Linked DNA regions of Azospira inquinata. The protein of the gene in region 1 interacts with the protein of each later gene in a pairwise test. Links are inferred from orthologs where the notes say so. Each region holds a gene or a part of one and is shown in the gene's direction. Other genes may lie near its edges.

Region 1 (6,049 bases):
TGCGGCTCCTGGCGGCTCCCTGGGCGGTGGGCTGGATCTGTTGCCCTGGCCCAAGATCGATTTCAGCAAATTCGGGGAAATCGACACCCAGCCCCTGTCCCGCATCAAGAAAATCTCCGGTCAGAATCTGTCCCGCAACTGGGCCATGATTCCCGCCGTGACCTACCATGAGGACGCGGACATCACGGACCTGGAAGCCTTCCGGGTCCAGCTCAACAAGGAAAACGAAAAGGCGGGCATTAAGCTCACCATGCTGGCTTTCCTCATCAAGGCCAGCGTCCGGGCCCTGCAGCAATTCCCCGAGTTCAACGCCTCCTTGGATGGGGAAAATCTGGTGCTGAAAAAGTATTTCCACATCGGTTTTGCCGCCGACACCCCCAACGGTCTGGTGGTGCCCGTGGTGAAAAACGCGGATCAGAAGTCCATCGTGGAAATCGCCCAGGAAAGCGGTTCCTTGGCCAAACAGGCCCGGGACGGCAAGCTCAAACCGGCGGACATGCAGGGGGCCTGCTTCACCATTTCCAGCCTGGGAGGCATCGGCGGCACCTACTTCTCCCCCATTATCAATGCGCCGGAAGTGGCCATTCTGGGGGTGAACAAGAATGTGATGAAGCCGGTCTGGGACGGCAAGGCCTTCGCGCCCCGGCTCATGCTGCCCCTCTCCCTGACCGCCGACCACCGGGTCATCGACGGGGCCCTGGCGACCCGCTTCAACGTCTATCTGGCCAAGCTCCTGGCGGACTTCCGCCGGGTCATGCTGTAAAGGGAGACGGATATGGATCTGATCGAAGTGAAAGTGCCGGACATCGGGGATTTCAAAGATGTGCCGGTGATCGAGCTGCTGGTCAAAGCCGGGGACACGGTCCAGGTGGATGACGCCCTGGTCACCCTGGAATCGGATAAGGCCACCATGGACGTGCCCGCCCCCACCGCCGGGATCATCCGGGAAGTGAAGGTGCAATTGGGGGACCGGGTTTCCGAAGGCTCGGTGATCGCCCTGGTGGAAGCCGTTGCCACGACCGCCTCCAGCCAAGGGGAAAGCGCCCCGGCGGCCCCCGCCGCCGCCCCCACGCCAACGGCCAGTGCGCCAGCCCCGGAAGCGGGCAGCTTTGCCGGCCAGGCGGACGTAAGCTGCGACATGGTGGTGCTGGGCGCCGGGCCCGGCGGCTATTCCGCCGCCTTCCGGGCGGCCGACCTGGGACTCTCCACCGTACTGGTGGAACGTTACCCCACCCTGGGGGGCGTCTGCCTCAACGTGGGCTGCATTCCCTCCAAGGCCCTGCTCCACGTCGCCCAGGTGCTGGAAGAAGCCCAGCATCTAAGCGCCGCCGGGGTGAGCTTTGGGGCACCCCAGGTGGATCTGGATAAGCTCCGGGAACACAAAAACCGGGTGGTGGGCAAGCTCACCGGCGGTCTGGCGGGCATGGCCAAGGGCCGCAAAGTGCAGCATCTCCAAGGCCTAGGCCGCTTCCTCGACCCCCATCATCTGGAAGTCACCGCCGCCGACGGTACCCGTCAGGTGGTGCGCTTCCAGAAGGCCATCATCGCGGCCGGCTCCCAGCCCGTGGCCCTGCCCTTCATGCCCAAGGACGATCCCCGGGTGGTGGATTCCACCGGCGCCCTGGAACTGCGTACCCTGCCGAAGAAAATGCTGGTCATCGGCGGCGGCATTATCGGTCTGGAAATGGCCACGGTGTATAGCGCCCTGGGGGCCCGCATTACCGTGGTGGAACTGGGGCCCAAGCTCATGCCCGGGGCCGACCGGGATCTGGTCAAGGTGTGGGAAAAGAAAAATGCCCCCCGCTTCGACCGCATTCTCCTGGGCACCGGGGTCACCGCCGCCGAAGCCAAACCGGAAGGGGTGGAAGTCACCTATTCCACGGGGGAGAAGGAAGCCTTCGACCTGGTACTGGTGGCCGTGGGGCGCACCCCCAACGGCAAGAAAATCGCCGCCGAAGCCGCCGGAGTAGCCGTCACCGAACGGGGCTTCATCAACGTGGATGCCCAGCTGCGCACCAACGTGCCCCACATTTTTGCCATCGGGGACATCGTGGGTCAGCCCATGCTGGCCCACAAGGCGGTCCACGAAGCCCATGTGGCGGCGGAGGTGGCGGCTGGGGAAGTGCAGGGCAAGGCGGAGCTGGCCCGGGCTGCCTTCGATGTGCTGCAAATTCCCAGCGTGGCCTACACCCATCCGGAAATCGCCTGGGCAGGCAAGACAGAGGAACAGCTCAAGGCGGACGGGGTGGCCTACGAAAAAGCCCTGTTCCCCTGGGCCGCCAGCGGCCGGGCCATTGCCAACGGGGCGGAGGACGGCTTCACCAAGCTGCTCTTCGACCAGGCCAGCCAGCGCCTACTGGGGGGCGGCATTGTGGGCATGGGGGCCGGCGACCTGATCGGGGAAGTGTGCCTGGCCGTGGAAATGGGCTGCGATGCGGTGGATATGGGCAAGACCATCCATCCCCATCCCACCCTCTGCGAATCCGTGGGACTGGCGGCAGAAGCGGCCCATGGCAGTTGCACCGATCTGCCCCCGGCCCGGAAAAAATAGGCCCGTTTCGGGTATACCCACGCCGCCTGCGGGCGGCGTTTTTTTTTGGCCTCGTCCCCATCCTGTCTGCGGAATTGCTGCCCATTTTGGTAAAGCCAAGGTAAAAGGGTATAAATGTCAAAAATTTGTGGAATGGGTCACTGACATAGCTAGCTACCCGGGGCTAAGATAATCGGCCAGACAAAAGTCATAGTCCCCTAATATTTCCGGAGTTCGCCGCCCCCATCGACGACCCCCCAAGGCAGCCACCGCCCCATGTTGAACTGGATACTGTCCCGTATTCGCTCCGAAGACGTGAGCCACCCCCTGGGCAGCGAAAAAGCCATCGCCGCCTATCTGGCCCAGGTCCCCGTGCTCAATCCGGGCAAGACCTTGCAGGAGCTGGGCCTGTGGCTGGGCAATCCGGACCGGCTGGCCGCCGAATTGCCTCCCACGGCCCTAGCCCGGGCGGTGGAACGCCTGGACGAATTCGCCCAGCCCGCCGCCGTGCTGTGCCTGGATGCCTATCTGGCGCAAAAGCAGCAGGACTACGCCGCCGAGCAAAGCCTGCGGCCCCTGGAAACCTATTTCCATCAGGCGGCCCTGGCCAACCGGCTGACCCTGGACCGGCTCCTGCTGGTCTTCAAAGACCCCAAGCAACGGGAAAGCAACCGGGCCACCCTGGCCAATTTCGCCGTGCGGGCCATGTACGCCCTGGTGCAGGAAAAGAAGCTGACCCGCTTCACCTACCGGGAAATGGACGCCACCTGGTGGGAGGCAGTGCACCAGCTGCTCTACCTGGCCCGGGACATCGGCATCATCCACTACATCCAGCCCCCCTATCCGGATAGCCCAGCCCTCACCTCCGTCTGGCGGGAATATCTGGCCGGAGTCTTTCTGGAAGTGGCGCCGGTCTCCAATCTCACCCCCCTGCGCCTGGAAGTGACGGACCGCCTCATTCACCGGGTCAGCGAACATTTTCTATTTGTGGACAGCTTCTCCCCCCACACCCCCTACCGTATCCGTCTGGATGGGGATCAGGGACCGGAGCGCTGCACCCCGGATCAGCCCAGCGGCCCCACCTGGCGCCATTTCGGCGCCGGTGCGGCCCACGCCCAGCTGATTCGCCTGCGGGCCACCATCCAGCTCAGCAAAGAAATTCCGGAATGGCTGGAAAGCAGCCACGCAGACCTGCTGGACATTCTGGATGTGCTGCAACTGCTGATCCAGCATTGGTCCCTGACCCCGCCCCGCCGGGAAAAGGAGCGGCAAAAGGTAAAGCGCCCCCTGCTGGTGGTGTCCGGCCTGCAAACCATCCGCCGGGCCCTGGCCGCCACGGAATTCGCCAAATCAGGCCGCCGCCTGGACTATGAGGGCCACATCCGGGTTCTGGACCTGCAACGGGAGGGGGGCGCCCGTCCCTCGGAAGTGCCGCCGCCCCCCCAGAATCCGGCGGAAGTCCTGGCCCTGCTGGAGAGTACGGGCATCCGCAGCGTGGTGGAGGAATGGGACAGCGCGGACGTGAGCCCGGGGGGCATGGGGGTGCGCTTTCTGTTCCGCAAGCCCTGGCAGGCCATTGGTGCCCTGGTGGGCTACCGCTGGCAGGACGAACTGGAATGGCGGGTTGCCGTCATCCGCCGCCTGGGCCGCAGCCACGGGGTACCCAACGCAGGCCTCAGCCTCTTCCCTGGCCAGCCCCTCTGCGCCCAGATTCAGCTCATGGATCAGGAGGACGACAGTCCCTGGAGCCAGCAGGCTGGGGATGGGGGCAAGAGTGGCTTGCAGGACGCCATTCTCCTCAGCCCGGAGCACCGGATGCTGCTGGTGCCACCGGACACCTTCCGGCCGGATCGGCGCATTGATCTGGTAGTGGGGGGAAAGCGCTACCCGGTGCGTCTGGCCGGGCTCCAGGCCCAGGGCGGCGACTACGAACTGGTGCTGTTCCGGGGCGCCTGAAGCCCCGGTTGGGGCGCTTTTCCCGGACGGCCCGGGCCGGCTCCGGTAAAATGACTGGCCTCTTCCACCCATTTTTCCCTCCCCATGACCCAGGATGAATTGAAACAGGCGGTGGCCAAAGCGGCCGCCGATTACGTGAACCGGACCGTGGCCGATGGCGCCATCATCGGCGTCGGCACCGGTTCCACGGCCAATTATTTCATCGACGAACTGGCCAAGGGGGCATCCCGCTTCAAGGGCGCCGTAGCCAGTTCGGAAGCCACGGCCAAGCGTCTGGCCGGTCACGGCATCCCGGTTCTGGACCTGAATGACGTCACCGACCTGCCGGTCTATGTGGACGGGGCCGATGAAGTCACCCCGGGCCTGCACATGGTCAAGGGCGGCGGCGGCGCCCTGACCCGGGAAAAAATCGTCGCTGCCGTGGCCCAAACCTTCGTCTGCATTGCGGACGGCTCCAAGCTGGTGACCACCCTGGGCAAATTTCCCCTGCCCGTGGAAGTCATTCCCATGGCCCGGGCCCAGGTGGCCCGGGAACTGGCCCAGCTGGGGGGTACGCCCCGGCTGCGGGAAGGCTTTGTCACCGACAACGGCAATGTGATCCTGGATGTTCACGGCCTCACCATCACCGACCCGGTCGCCCTGGAAAGCCGCATCAACCAGATCGTCGGCGTGGTGACCAACGGCCTCTTCGCCTGCCGGGGTGCCAATCTACTGCTCCTGGGCACGGCGGACGGGGTGCAGCAACTGGAAGCCCGGGTTTAATTGGGGCTGCAACTTTCCTGTCACAAACCTCTGCTAAGTTTGCCGGTTCCCATCCCCCGAACGGCAACGATCATGGACGCTATGAGCGAACACACCTACAAGCAATTCGACATTGAACTGGAAACCCTGCGCACCCGAGTGCTGCAAATGGGCGGGCTGGTCGAACAGCAGGTCAAAAAGGCCATGGAAGGCCTCTATGAAGGGGACACGGGTCTCCTGGAACTGGTAGTCAAGGAAGACGCCCGGGTGAACCAGCAGGAGGTGGAGCTGGACGAGGCCTGCAATCAGATGATTGCCAAGCGCCAGCCCACGGCCATCGACCTGCGCATGGTCACCACGGTGATCAAGTCCATCGCCGACCTGGAAAAAATCGGGGACAAGGCCCACAAAATCGCTCGCCTGGGCCTGGCCCTGAACAACCAGCACACCGGCTTCACCCCGGAAGTGGAATTGCGCCACATGGCGGAGCTGTCCCTGTCCATGCTGCACACCGCCCTGGACGCCTTCGCCCGCCTTAATGTGGTAGCCGCTGCCGAGGTGGTGCACCAGGACGAACACGTGAATACGGAATACGACTCCGTGGTGCGCCAGCTCATCACTTACATGATGGAAGATCCCCGCACCATCTCCCGCTCCCTGGACATCATGTCCATTGCCAAGGCCATCGAGCGGGTCGGTGACCACGCCAAAAACATCGCCGAATACGTCATCTACATGGTGAAGGGCCTGAACGTGCGCCACTCCACCCTGGACGAAATCGACCGGGAAATCGCCAACGGGGATTGAGCTTTCCCCGCCCAG
Region 2 (6,000 bases), 1.2 Mb from region 1 along the record:
GGTGGTTTCATAGAATTCGGGCATTTTCGCCAGGGGGGAACCGGCCCCGGTGACCTGCACCTGTTCCGGCAGCACCACGGGCAGCTGGTCGTCGGGCACGGGCACGTCGCCGCAGCTGTCGCAATGGATCACCGGAATGGGGCAGCCCCAGTAGCGCTGCCGGGAAATACCCCAGTCCCGCAGGCGGAACTGAACCTTCTTTTCCCCCAGGCCCTTGGCGGCCAGATCGGCGGCAATGGCGTCCACGGCGGCTTCATAGGCTAGGCCATCGTATTTGCCGGAATTGACGCAGACGGCCCGGGTCTTGTCCCCGTACCATTCCTGCCAGCCGTCCAGACTGAAGCTTTCCCCTGCTGCGGCGATGACCTGCTTGATGGTCAGGCCGTATTTCTGGGCAAAGGCGAAATCCCGTTCATCGTGGGCCGGGACGGCCATGACGGCCCCTTCCCCGTAGCTCATGAGCACGTAGTTGCCCACCCACACTTCCACCTTTTCGCCGGTGAGGGGGTGCTGGACGAAGATGCCCGTGGGCATGCCCTTCTTTTCCATGGTGGCGATATCCGCCTCGGCCACGCCCCCTTTTTTGCATTCCTCAATGAAGGCGGCCAGTTCCGGATTGTTCTGGGCGGCCCGGGTGGCCAGGGGGTGTTCGGCGGCCACGGCCACGAAGGTGACCCCCATCAAGGTGTCGGCCCGGGTGGTGAAAACCCACAGCTTGTCGGCTTTACCGTCCAGCTCGTAGGGGAAGGCTAGGCGCACGCCGGTGCTCTTGCCGATCCAGTTTTTCTGCATCAGGCGTACCTGCTCGGGCCAGCCTTCCAGCTGATCCAGGTCTGCCAGCAGTTCTTCGGCGTAGGCGGTGATCTTCATGTAATACATGGGGATTTCCCGCTTTTCCACCAGGGCGCCGGAACGCCAGCCCCGGCCATCGATGACCTGTTCGTTGGCCAGCACGGTCTGGTCCACCGGGTCCCAGTTCACCGTGCCCAGGCGCTTGTAGATCAGGCCCTTTTCAAAGAGCCGAGTGAACAGCCATTGTTCCCAGCGGTAGTAGTCCGGCTTGCAGGTGGCGATTTCCCGTTCCCAGTCGATGGCGAAGCCCAGGCGTTGGAGCTGACTGCGCATGTAATCGATATTGGCGTAGGTCCATTGGGCGGGAGGCACCTGGTGCTGGATGGCGGCGTTTTCCGCCGGCATGCCGAAGGCGTCCCAGCCCATGGGCTGGAGCACGTTGAAGCCCTGCATCTGGTGAAAGCGGGAAAGCACGTCGCCGATGGTGTAGTTGCGCACGTGGCCCATGTGCAGCTTCCCGGAGGGATAGGGGAACATGGACAGGCAGTAGTACTTGGGCTGGGAGAGGTTTGCCACGGCCCGGGCGGCCTGGGTTTGAACCCAGTGCTGTTGGGCGGCGGTTTCCACGGCGGCGGCTTGATATTTTTCCTGCATGGGGTCGGGCCAGAATGAAGTGTTTCAAAGGACGAAATTATAACCGCTCGCCCCTCGGGCCTGGGACCGAATCACGGTGGGCCGGGCCGGGCGGGGCCGATGGCCATAAAAAAACGGCGTCAGGAGTGATCCCGACGCCGTCAAACAAGCTACAGACTACAGAGGAGGAGTTACTGCAATTCTTGCGGGGCGCCCTTTAGCTGCCGAAGCGCACATAGGGCTTGAACAGGCCGTTCCAGGTGTCCTGCCAGAACTTGGCCGCATTGACGGCGGCGGTCAGGCCGAACTGGGCCATGCGCCCCTGGTGACCCCAGATCCAGCTCATGTTGGGGGCGGCCTCCGCATAGGCGGCGGGCAGGGCCACACCGGTGAAGCAAGGGGGGCAGGGGGCTTGATCCGTGGTGCCCGTCTTCCCTTCCCGGGGAATGGCATCGTGGTCAATCTTGGCCAGGGTCAGGAGCCGTTCCAGGGCCTGACTGGCGAAATCGTTGCCGTCCCGCTGCTGGCAGAGGGTGGCGGCTTCTTCCTGGGCCCGTTGCCAGAGCGCGCGGGCTTCCGCTTCGCTCAGGCCCGCTTTGTGGGCGACCCAGGGCAGGATCATGGGTGTTTTCATGGTTTGCTTCCTTTCTGGTTATGTCCAGAACCGGCTCCCGGCCAGGCCGCGTTGGGAACGGTGAGTGGTCAGGAAGGGACGCCGGAGGAGGCGGGAAAGACGCTTATCTGCGCCCTCCGGTAGCCGTTTCTGTTGCATTGCAATACGTATTATAACCCACTGGATTTATAGGGTTACTGCGGATATTACGTAGGTAAGCCACGCCGTTTTGATCTTTGTTGCTGCGGCGCAACAAAAACTTCCCAGGGCCAAGTAGGGCGGGCCTGGGCGCCGGATGGACATTTTTCCCTCTGTCATGGAAACCGGGGAAGGCGGGGGAGCGGAGGGCGGTTACGGGGCAAAAAAGCCATGCCAGAGCTCATGGATGCTGTGGGGCGCGGGGAAAAACGGGGGAGGTTGGGGGGACTTCCTGGGGCCTCCCCGGAAAGTTCCGTCTTGCCGACCCCGTCGCTGACCACCGGCGACCGGGGGCAAGGCGCCTGGGGCGGCTATAATTCCCCGTCCTTCCGAAAGCCTTGCCATGTCCGACCTGCTTGCCCACCTCAATCCTCCCCAACTCCAAGCCGTAACCCTGCCGCCCCAGCACGCCCTGATTCTGGCGGGGGCCGGGTCGGGCAAGACCCGGGTGCTCACCACCCGCATCGCCTGGCTCATCTCCACCTCCCAGGTGAGTCCCCATGGCCTGCTGGCGGTGACTTTCACCAACAAGGCGGCCAAGGAAATGCAGGCCCGGCTGGCGGCCATGCTGCCCATCAACACCCGGGGCATGTGGATCGGCACCTTCCACGGTCTCTGCAACCGGCTGCTTCGGGCCCACCACAAGGAAGCCGGGTTGCCCGCCCTGTTCCAGATCCTGGACAGCGCGGATCAGCTGGCGGCTATCAAGCGCCTCCTGAAAAACCTCAATGTGGACGATGAAAAATTCCCCCCCCGGGAATTGATGAATTTCATCAACGCCCACAAGGAGCAGGGCATTCGTCCGGCCCAGGCCGAGGCTTGGGACGATTACACCCGGCGCCGGGTGGATTTGTGGAGCGAATACGAGGTCCAGTGCCAGCGGGAAGGGGTGGTGGATTTCGCCGAACTGCTGCTGCGCTGCTTTGAACTGCTGAGCCGCAACGAGCCCCTGCGCCGCCACTATCAGGAACGTTTCCGCCACATCCTGGTGGATGAATTCCAAGATACCAACCGGCTCCAGTACGCCTGGCTGAAGCTCCTGGCGGGCATGGAAGGGAGCGTCACCGGTGCCCCGGGGGCGGCGGTGTTCGCCGTGGGGGATGACGACCAGTCCATCTACGCCTTTCGCGGCGCGGAAGTGGGCAATATGCGGGACTTCGAGCGGGAATTCGCCGGGGACAACGTGATCCGCCTGGAACAGAACTACCGTTCCCACGGCAATATCCTGGATGCGGCCAACGCCCTCATCAAACACAACGAGGGGCGCCTGGGGAAAAACCTGTGGACCGACCAGGGGGCCGGGGAGCCTATCCGGGTCTATGAGGCCGTCTCCGACCTGGACGAAGCCCGCTGGATGGTGGAAGAGGTGCGGGAACTGGTGCGGGACGGGGTGCCCCGCAACCAGATCGCCCTGCTCTACCGCTCCAACGCCCAGTCCCGGGTGCTGGAACACGAACTCTTCACCCGGGCCGTGCCCTACAAGGTGTACGGGGGCCTGCGCTTTTTTGAACGCCAGGAAGTGAAACACGCCCTGGCCTATCTGCGCCTCATCGCCAATCCGGATGACGACACCGCTTTTCTGCGGGTGGTGAATTTCCCTGCCCGGGGCATCGGCGCCCGGACCCTGGAACATCTCCAGGAGGCCGCCCACCGGGGCAATTCCAGCCTCTACAACGCCGCCGCCGGACTGCCCGGCAAGCCCGGAGCCAGTGTGGGGGCCTTCATCCGCCTGGTGGAGGAACTGCGCCAGGAAACCCGCAGCCTGCCCCTGCCGGAAATGGTGGAACACGTGGTGGAACGGAGCAGTCTGGCCCCCCACTACCGCACGGAAAAAGACGGCCAGGAACGGCTGGAAAACTTGAACGAACTGATCAACGCCGCCGCCGCCTTCGTGGGGGACGACGCCAATCTGGTGGCCCTGGACCCGGTCTTTGTCCCCGGGGAAGCGGATCCCCTGGCCGTGGCGGAAGCGGGGGGCACGGAAGCGGCGCCCCTGGACCCGGCCTCGGAAACCATGCTGGGCCGTTTCCTCGCCCACGCTTCCCTGGAGGCGGGGGAACACCAAGCCGGGGAAGGCCAGGAGGCGGTCCAGCTCATGACCGTCCATGCGGCCAAGGGCCTGGAATTTGACGTGGTTTTCATCTCCGGCCTGGAACAGGGTCTCTTTCCCCACGAAAACGCCTTGCTGGACGCGGGGGGGCTGGAAGAAGAGCGGCGCCTCATGTACGTGGCCATTACCCGGGCCCGGGACCGGCTCTACCTCTCCCACGCCCAGACCCGCATGCTCCACGGCCAGACCCGCTATTGCCTGGTGTCCTCCTTCCTGGAGGAAATTCCCCCGGCCCTGCTGCTGCGCCTCAACCGGGCGGCGGAAACGGGCTATGGGGCAGGGGAATCCTCCCCCAGCTACGGAGGCTGGGACAGCGCCCCCACGGGCCCGGCCACGGTGCCGGGCAGCGGCCTGCGGGTGGGCCAGGGGGTGGCCCATGCCAAATTCGGTCAAGGGGTGATCGTGGCCTGTGAAGGCCGGGGGGCGGACGCCCGGGTCCAGGTCAATTTCGGCGGCGCCGGGATGAAGTGGCTGGCCCTGGAATACGCCAAGCTCACCCCTCTTTAAAGGCTGGCCCCAAAAACTGGCCGGGAATGGCCGTGGTTGGCTGATCTTCCTCGGCGGCCCCGGGAAAGGGGCGTCCGTATTGCTTGTACCCGGTGGGCGGGCCAGCAGGCTTGTCCATTAGCCTTTACCCCGGGGTGGCCCTTGTCACCCCCGTCTGCCAAGGCTTTCCGGGCGAGGGGCCCTAGCCCAGGCGCCCCGTCTGGTGTTCCGGCCGGTCCCCCACCTCCGCCGGGCGTAGGCCCAGGCGGTGCCGCGCATTGGCCACAAAGCTTTTGCGCGCCACCGGGTCCAGCAGGCCCCGGAAAAAGTAGTGGCGTATCCGCCCCGCCAGCAAATCCACCAGCCCGGCTTCGTCCAGGGCCTGAACCCGGGCGTAGAGCAGGGGGGCCTTGGCCAGAAAGGTTTGCAGAATGGCCGGGTCGAAATGGCTGCCCGATTCCCGGGCCATCATGTCCAGCACGATTTGCAGGCCCAGGGGATCTTTGTAGGGACGTCGGCTGGTGAGGGCGTCGAAGACGTCGGCCACGGCGAAAATACGGGCGTTGCGGGGAATGGCTTCCCCCTTCAGACCTTGCAGATAGCCGCTGCCGTCGTAACGCTCGTGGTGGAATTCCACCACCTCCCGGGCCGTCCCCAGCCACTCGGAGGGGGCCAGGATTTCCACCCCCAGGCGCACATGGCTGCGCATGATGGCGAATTCCTCCGGGGTGAGGGGGCCGGGCTTGAGCAGAATGGCGTCGCTGATGCCGATTTTGCCTACGTCGTGGAGAAAGGCGCCGATGATCAGGGAGCGCATGGCCTTGCCCTTCAGGCCCAGGGCTTCCCCCAGACAGCAGGCGTAATAGGTGACCCGGAAATTGTGGCTGTTGGTGTCCGAATCCCGCTTGGCGATGGCCGCCCCCAGCACCGTGGCCATTTCCAGGTTGCCCTGGAGCACTTCCCGGGAAGCCTTCACCATGTCCCGGTGCAGGGCCAGGATTACCGGATAGAGGGCCAGGGTAGTGATGAGCACCGCCCCCAGGGCAAAGAGAATGGTGCGCAGCAGATTGTCGTTGAAGCGGGCCACTTCCGCCGGGTCGGCCAGGAACACGGCCTCAAAATAGCCCGCCGCTTCCCCGTTGCGGCCGGGCAGGGGAATGAGGGCCTG

What was found.
Region 2: the proteins of lpdA (region 1) and Azoinq_RS09250 interact in binary tests that used the Escherichia coli proteins (3 or more experiments, as listed by UniProt). The link is inferred for Azospira inquinata from one-to-one orthologs.

The regions. Positions count from the first base shown.
Region 1 is NZ_CP064782.1:827,459-833,507, forward strand. Bases 169-3,163 are described here. They hold lpdA (dihydrolipoyl dehydrogenase), read left to right. Parts: upstream 169-775; coding sequence 776-2,551; downstream 2,552-3,163. Other genes in these bases: aceF (dihydrolipoyllysine-residue acetyltransferase), read left to right, coding at 169-763; Azoinq_RS03665 (hypothetical protein), read left to right, coding at 2,807-3,163. In the rest of the region: more of aceF, read left to right, coding at 1-168; more of Azoinq_RS03665, read left to right, coding at 3,164-4,486; ribose-5-phosphate isomerase RpiA, read left to right, coding at 4,571-5,248; phosphate signaling complex protein PhoU, read left to right, coding at 5,321-6,034. UniProt on the Escherichia coli protein: Lipoamide dehydrogenase is a component of the glycine cleavage system as well as of the alpha-ketoacid dehydrogenase complexes.
Region 2 is NZ_CP064782.1:2,007,549-2,013,548, forward strand. What follows is about bases 2,271-5,216. They hold Azoinq_RS09250 (UvrD-helicase domain-containing protein), read left to right. Parts: upstream 2,271-2,579; coding sequence 2,580-4,853; downstream 4,854-5,216. Other genes in these bases: Azoinq_RS09255 (HD-GYP domain-containing protein), read right to left, coding at 5,035-5,216. Outside these bases: leuS (leucine--tRNA ligase), read right to left, coding at 1-1,446; Azoinq_RS09245 (hypothetical protein), read right to left, coding at 1,643-2,059; more of Azoinq_RS09255, read right to left, coding at 5,217-6,000. UniProt on the Escherichia coli protein: A helicase with DNA-dependent ATPase activity. Unwinds DNA duplexes with 3'-5' polarity. Translocates on single-stranded DNA with 3'-5' polarity. Initiates unwinding more efficiently from a nicked substrate than double-stranded DNA.